3 regions of the Paenibacillus sp. FSL H7-0940 genome follow, and region 1 is predicted to be linked to each of the others. Evidence: riboswitches for the same ligand, from Rfam matches in the RefSeq annotation. Region 1 holds a riboswitch; each other region holds the start of a gene.
The links. A riboswitch is a leader RNA that binds a small molecule or an ion and turns the genes downstream of it on or off. The one in region 1 is predicted to bind thiamine pyrophosphate.
Positions count from the first base shown of each region.

Region 2: linked by a shared signal. The riboswitch ahead of MHB71_RS22870 (ABC transporter substrate-binding protein) and the one ahead of MHB71_RS20560 (ECF transporter S component) in region 1 are both predicted to bind thiamine pyrophosphate.
Region 3: linked by a shared signal. The riboswitch ahead of thiC (phosphomethylpyrimidine synthase ThiC) and the one ahead of MHB71_RS20560 (ECF transporter S component) in region 1 are both predicted to bind thiamine pyrophosphate.

Region 1 covers NZ_CP150280.1:4,649,878-4,652,150, reverse strand. Annotated here, with positions in the region: gene MHB71_RS20565 (pectate lyase) at 1-375, shown strand, start outside; TPP riboswitch at 548-658, shown strand; gene MHB71_RS20560 (ECF transporter S component) at 888-1,481, shown strand; gene MHB71_RS20555 (ABC transporter ATP-binding protein) at 1,482-2,273, shown strand, end outside.
Region 2 covers NZ_CP150280.1:5,204,310-5,206,582, forward strand. Annotated here, with positions in the region: gene MHB71_RS22865 (NAD(P)-dependent oxidoreductase) at 1-755, shown strand, start outside; TPP riboswitch at 900-1,012, shown strand; gene MHB71_RS22870 (ABC transporter substrate-binding protein) at 1,320-2,273, shown strand, end outside.
Region 3 covers NZ_CP150280.1:4,954,137-4,956,409, forward strand. Annotated here, with positions in the region: gene thiC (phosphomethylpyrimidine synthase ThiC) at 1-1,048, opposite strand, end outside; TPP riboswitch at 1,433-1,546, opposite strand; gene MHB71_RS21770 (IclR family transcriptional regulator) at 1,696-2,273, opposite strand, start outside.

The DNA of each region.
Region 1 (2,273 bases):
TCGAATGTGGTCTGGCAGGACGTGGGCGAGGATGCACTGACATTGAAGTCTGCCGGAACGGTTAACATTACCGGTGGGGCAGCGTATAAGGCTTATGATAAAGTGTTCCAGATGAATGCAGCTGGAACAATTAACATCAAAAATTTCCGTGCAGATGATATTGGCAAACTGGTTCGCCAAAATGGTGGAACTTCCTTTGCAGTTAACATGACGCTGGATAACTCTAACATTTCCAATGTGAAAGATTCGATTATGCGTACAGACAGCAGCACATCACAAGGGAAAATTACGAATACCCGTTATTCCAAAGTACCAACGTTGTTCAAGGGGTTTGCTTCGGGGAAAACGAGCCAGTCTGGGAACACGCAATATTAAGAACAGGGATACCTTGGAATACGGATTGAAGGCGTGTACGGATAAGGTAGCTATTTCACATGGTGAAGTATGTCCAAAAGGCATCCAGGGGGATGCCTTTTCCTATGCCAACTTTTGATTTTTGTAGAGACCATTGCCACAAATACCCATCTGATGTACATTAGAAGCAATGAAATAAGTGAACCGGGAGCTCAATGAAGTTGGGCTGAGAGAGTGGCCTTGTGCCGCTGACCGTACATCTGATCTGGGTAATGCCAGCGTAGAGAACATGGATTTGCGATATGTAAGGGTGAATTGTGGGAATGAACGTGGATGAACAACAGACCTCTTTGAACTGTGGTGGTGTATCTGCCATGACGGAGGGGTGCTGGTTGATATTCCGTATTTTCGACATCCATCCAATACATCATTGTGAGGATTGTACACTGTACGTAAGGCCTGCCCGGAACCGGGGAGGCTTTTTCGTTTATTTTGATAACCCTCACAGGGAACAAAGGAAGGACGTAGAGAACATGGCAACAACAGCAGGCAACAAGCGATTGAAACTAACGGATATTCTGGTAACCATCGTGATCGCAGTAGTGTTTGGGGTGATTTACAAGATATGGGGACCTACATATGACTTGATGAAACCATTTGGCGTTCATGCGGAGCAGATGATCTACGGCATGTGGTTTATGGCGGGCACGTTTGCTTTTGTTATCATTCGTAAACCAGGCGTGGCTATTCTTGCCGAAGTTGCGGCATCAACGGTAAGTGCTTTTCTGGGTAGTGAATGGGGCATGTCCACACTTGTATACGGTCTGTTGCAAGGATTGGGAGCCGAGATATTCTTCGCCGCATTTTTGTATCGTAAAACCAATCTGTTTGTCACCTGTCTTGCAGCCATAGGAGCCGCAGCGGCTTCGCTTTTGCTGGATTACCAGTACGGGTATATTGATTCACTCTCGGCCTGGAACTATACGTTATTTATCGGATTCCGCTTCATTGGAAGCATCTTGATTGCTGGAGTGTTTGCTTATTATCTCGCCAAAGCATTGGAACTGACTGGTGTAACGCGTTCGCTCAGACCGGTATCCAAACAAGATTATGAGGCGCTGGATTAGATGAACGGGGAAGGGAATTCGCAAGCGGTAAGTGTCACAAATCTAAGATGCAAGTTCCCGGGAGAGGAAGCCTTGGTATTTCAAGGCTTGTCTCTTTCTGTGCGTCAAGGGGAGAAAGTGCTGTTGCTTGGCCCAAGTGGCTCCGGTAAATCAACGTTATTGCAAATTCTGAGCGGTCTGATACCACGTTCGGTTGAGATTCCGATGAAATGTGATGATATTCGGATTCCCGCCCAAGCAGGAGTGGTCTTTCAAGATCCGGATACCCAGTTCTGTATGTCCTTTACGGATGAAGAGATCGCATTTGTTCTGGAAAACCGAAATATTCCGCGTGAAGAGATGCCTGCTCTGATTGAATATTATCTGAAACAAGTGGGGTTATCCTTTGAACAGAATCGTGTATTGATCCAGTCCATGTCTCAGGGGATGAAGCAGCGTCTTGCGATTGCTTCGATGCTTGCCATGGACCCGGAGGTATTGTTTTTGGATGAACCCACTGCACTGCTGGATGATGAGGGGACTTCCCAGGTGTGGGATACGGTCAAACGGATCGCCAGTGACAAAACGATCATCATCGTTGAACACAAAATAAACGAGATTGTGGATATGGTCGACCGCATCATTGTGTTATCACCTGAAGGAAAGATTGTGGCGGATGGGCCAGCACAGCAGGTATTTACGCATGAACGGGAAAAGCTGAAGGCTTATGGAATCTGGTATCCAGGCATATGGGAGGAGCAAGAGCAGGCAGCTAAGCAAGAAGAGGGAAGTGCTTCTGGAGAGATTCAAGTG
Region 2 (2,273 bases), 550 kb from region 1:
TGAACATTTTAATTACCGGCGCAGCCGGAAAAATTGGACGTGACTTGTCCCAACACTTGTCAGAGGCATTTCACCTGCGACTAACGGATTTAAATATCGACAGACTGCATACGTATCAAGGGACCGGCCATGAGATCATGACACTGGATGTGACAGACCCCGAAGCCTGTCAGCATGCTTGCGAAGGCATGGATGTGGTTGTACATCTGGCGGGAGATCCTTCCCCAAATGCCGGATTTTATGAATCGTTGTTGGACATCAATATCAAAGGTACATTTAATGTATTCCGTGCAGCTAAAGACCAAGGTGTACGAAGAGTCATTCTTGCAAGCAGTGCACAGACGATTGAGGGGTATCCCATTGATGCTCAAGTCTATCCGGACATGCCCACACGCCCACGGAATTTGTACGGGGTTAGCAAATGTTTTGGAGAATCGCTCGCTTCCTATTTTGCGTATACCGAAGGTTTACAAAGTGTTGCGGTGCGTATAGGTGCATATGATGATTTTCAACCGGATGGACCAGTGCTGGAGGCAAGGGATATGAGCGCGTATATTAGTCCAGCTGACTTGTGTGATTTGATGTTCAAAGCAATTACAACTACCGATCTGGAACCCTTCACCATACTGCATGGGATCTCGAATAATCGGTTTAAACGATTAAATCTGGAAACCACTCAGAAACAGGTAGGTTATGACCCAAAATCCGATGCTTTTGCACTCAGTCAGATTGCCTTATATGATTCGCCACGATAATTATTGAAAATAATACATCCAAACAGGCTGTTATACATATGTATAACGGCCTGTTTGATAACTTATACGTGTCCCTATCCAGTTCATGACTGGACAGGCCCCACCCTCTGGCCTATAATTACACCTAGTAATGCCCGTAACTTCATAGTTTCCCAGGGGAGTCGGAATTGGCCGGCTGAGAGTGTATCCCACCAAGATACTAACCCTTAGACCTGATCTGGATCATGCCAGCGTAGGAATCGGAGTATATCGAAATGGCACAGCCCTATGGCTGAACGCCACCTCTCTAACGCCTGCACGCGTCCCGGAATACGGGGCGCTTTTTTTGTTACTATCAGAAAGTATAAGACTGGAAGCATCACCTTCCTGATATTGCAAGAAAAACTGCCGCTAAACGCGGTCTGGCTTCCTTGAATGACATCGATGGACGTTTTACTTGTTCAAAAATAACGTCATCCGGATCTCAACTGGTATAAATCTGTCGATTTATGCAAGATGATTGGATATGAAGCCAAGGAGTACCCCGTGCCAATCGGCCGGACATACCGAAGGAGAGAACCACAGATGAAATGGCGTAAAACGATGGGACTGTTGCTCTTATGCGTGCTTATGGTGACTGTAGCCGCATGTGGTGGCAAAGAAGCTGCCCCAGCTGGGCAGAACGGCAACACAAATACGGAAAGCAGCAACGAAGGTGACACTACCGCCCTGAAAGATATTAAAGTGGTGCTCGACTGGACACCAAATACGAATCATACCGGCCTGTATGCAGCTGTAGATCAAGGTTTTTATAAAGCCGAAGGCTTGAACGTGGAGATTGTACAACCAGGTGCCGGTGGCGCAGATACAATGGTTGCCTCCAATGAAGTGCCTTTTGGCGTAAGTTATCAGGAGAGTGTAACTCAAGCCCGCACACAGGGTGTTCCATTGGTCTCCATCGCAGCAGTTATTCAGCATAATACATCCGGGTTCGCTGCTCCGGCGGATCGGAATATCAAATCACCGAAAGATTTTGAAGGTAAAACCTATGGCGGTTGGGGTTCCCCAGTCGAAGAAGCCGTGATGCAATCCATTATGGAAGGCGACGGAGCCGATGTATCCAAAGTGAAAAACATTAATATGGGTGACGCCGACTTTTTCACCGTAGTAAAACGGGACATTGATTTTGCATGGATTTTCTACGCCTGGACAGGTATTGAAGCCGAACTGCGCGGGGAGCCCATCGACATGTTATATGTGAAGGATTATTCAGATGCATTGGATTACTACACACCTGTCCTTGTAACAAACGAGCAAACGATCCAAAACGACCCTGAGTTGGTTAAAGCATTCCTGAAAGCCACCTCCGAAGGGTATCAATACGCAATTGATCATCCCGAAGACGCAGCCAACATTCTGATCAAGGCCGTACCGGATCTGGATAAGGAATTGGTGCTGGCAAGCCAGAAATGGCTTAGTCCAAAGTACACAGATGACGCCCCACGCTGGGGTGAGCAAAAACAGGAAGTGTGGCGGAAT
Region 3 (2,273 bases), 300 kb from region 1:
AAAAATTCTCCTGATGATGCGCAAGGCACCATGCTGCCATAATGGAACCACCCCGGGACACAATGCCTGTCATACGCTTGGCGGTCATGGGGATGTAACGCAGCAATACACCAGCATGAATCGTAAAGTAGTCCACGCCCTGCTCTGCCTGCTCAATGAGCGTGTCACGGTACAACTCCCAGGTCAGCGCTTCCGCTTCGCCATTCACCTTCTCCAGCGCCTGATACAGCGGCACCGTACCAATCGGCACAGGTGAATTGCGGATAATCCATTCCCGGGTGGTATGAATGTTTTTGCCTGTGGATAGATCCATCACGGTATCCGATCCCCATCGTACTGCCCAAGTCATCTTCTCGACCTCCTCCTCGATGGAGGAAGATACGGCAGAGTTGCCGATGTTGGCATTGATCTTCACGTGAAAATGACGACCGATCAACATCGGCTCACTCTCCGGGTGATTGATGTTGGATGGCAGAATGGCCCGTCCACTCGCCAGCTCCTGTCTCACAAATTCCGGTTCCACGCCTTCACGAATGGCGGCGAATTCCATCTCTGCCGTAATGACTCCCTGCCTCGCGTAATGCATCTGAGTCACACAACGTCCCGGCTGTGCCCGCAACGGTTTGCCACGTAATCCGGGGTACTCTTCAGCGCCGGCTCTCTTCCCTCCGGGCTTCAGTCCGTTATCCTCCGGTTTAACCATACGGCCCTGATAAGCTTCAACATCGCCACGCTCTGTGATCCAACGAGTGCGCAGAGCTGGCAGACCTGCGCGGATATCCGCATGAAATTCGGGATCGGTCATGGGGCCGCTCGTATCGTAGACACGCAGCGGTTCGTTATGCTCCACCCCTTGGGGAGTATTCGTGTCATGAAGGGCTATCTCACGCTCCGGTACAGCAATGTCCGGCCGTGAGCCCTGAATGTAGACTTTGCGGCTGCCCGGAAAGGGCTGAACCCGTCCGGCCGCTCCTGTTTCTTTTTCCACCTGCTGATCGTTATGTCCCTGCTCCGTCGCTTGTTGTCCCGTTTGATTTCCTGTACTCATGTTCACTTGTCTCCTCCTCAGTGTTCGTCGCTTGTTTGGTTGGTTTCATCATTAGCTCGCTTACGTACCTGTCCCAAATCATGCGCAATGCAGAGAAGAAAGAGCGATCCTACACCAGACCAGGGGAGACACTTTTCATGTACAGTTAACAACAGACGGAGGCTGCCACAGATCATCGATCTATAAGACTTCCCTCCTCATCCAAGCCCACTTCCGCAGGTTATCGAAAAAGAGGCCCATAAAATCCGCGCTATATCGCCCGTTCCCTGTATATAAAAAAGCCGGTCCCCGAAGGAACCGACTTTTATGTCCATCACCAATAATGCACCTTTATGCAGCTCCTTAACGGAGCCCTACAAGGGTCACATCATGTGGTGGTTGTGGTCATATCGCCGATTACTTCCCTACGCTGGTATGATCCAGATCAGGTGCAAAGGGTCCGGAATCTCATGCGATTCCGTCTCAGTCCGGACAATTCGGACTCCCCCAGTAACGTTAATAAGTTGCGGCTTACATAAGCCGCCGTTCATATTCAATGAAGCTGGCTCCGTTGGGCCGTCCATTACAGAGTAGCGCAACCGGAACATAAAAACAACCTTTATATTCCAAATGATCAAACTCTATTAGAGAAAAAACTTACATCAACATCAGGATAACATGAGCCCCATTTGCGTAGCAGCATCCTTCAACACAGGTGCGTATTCATGCAATGTCTCCTGCGAGAGTCGACTGACAGGTCCTGAGACCGAGAGCGCAGCTGCAATATTGCCTCTGCGATCCATAATCGGTACAGATACCGCGGCAGCTCCCGGCTCACGTTCCTCATAACTCGTCGCATATCCGTTATCCCGGATATCTCCCATCTGCGCCAAATACACCGCGGGATCAATAAACACCGGCCATTCCGGCCCGTTCATCAGTTCTTCACGATCCTCGTCCGTGGCAAACGCCATCAGGACTTTGCTGGAAGCGCCCACAGACAGCGGGAGTCTAACACCCACTGGAGCGACTCGGCGGATCGCCTGATCACTTTGCACAGCTTGAATCCGTATCCTTTCACTCCCATCACGCAGGTACAGACTCACGGTCTCCCCCAATCGATCTCTCAGTCGCTCCATCGCAGGCAGCAGCAGAATAGCGGGATCATCACTGCGGGACATATGAGCTGACAGCTCCCAGATTCGGATGCCAAGTCGGTACTTCTCTGTTGCTGCATCGCGGATCA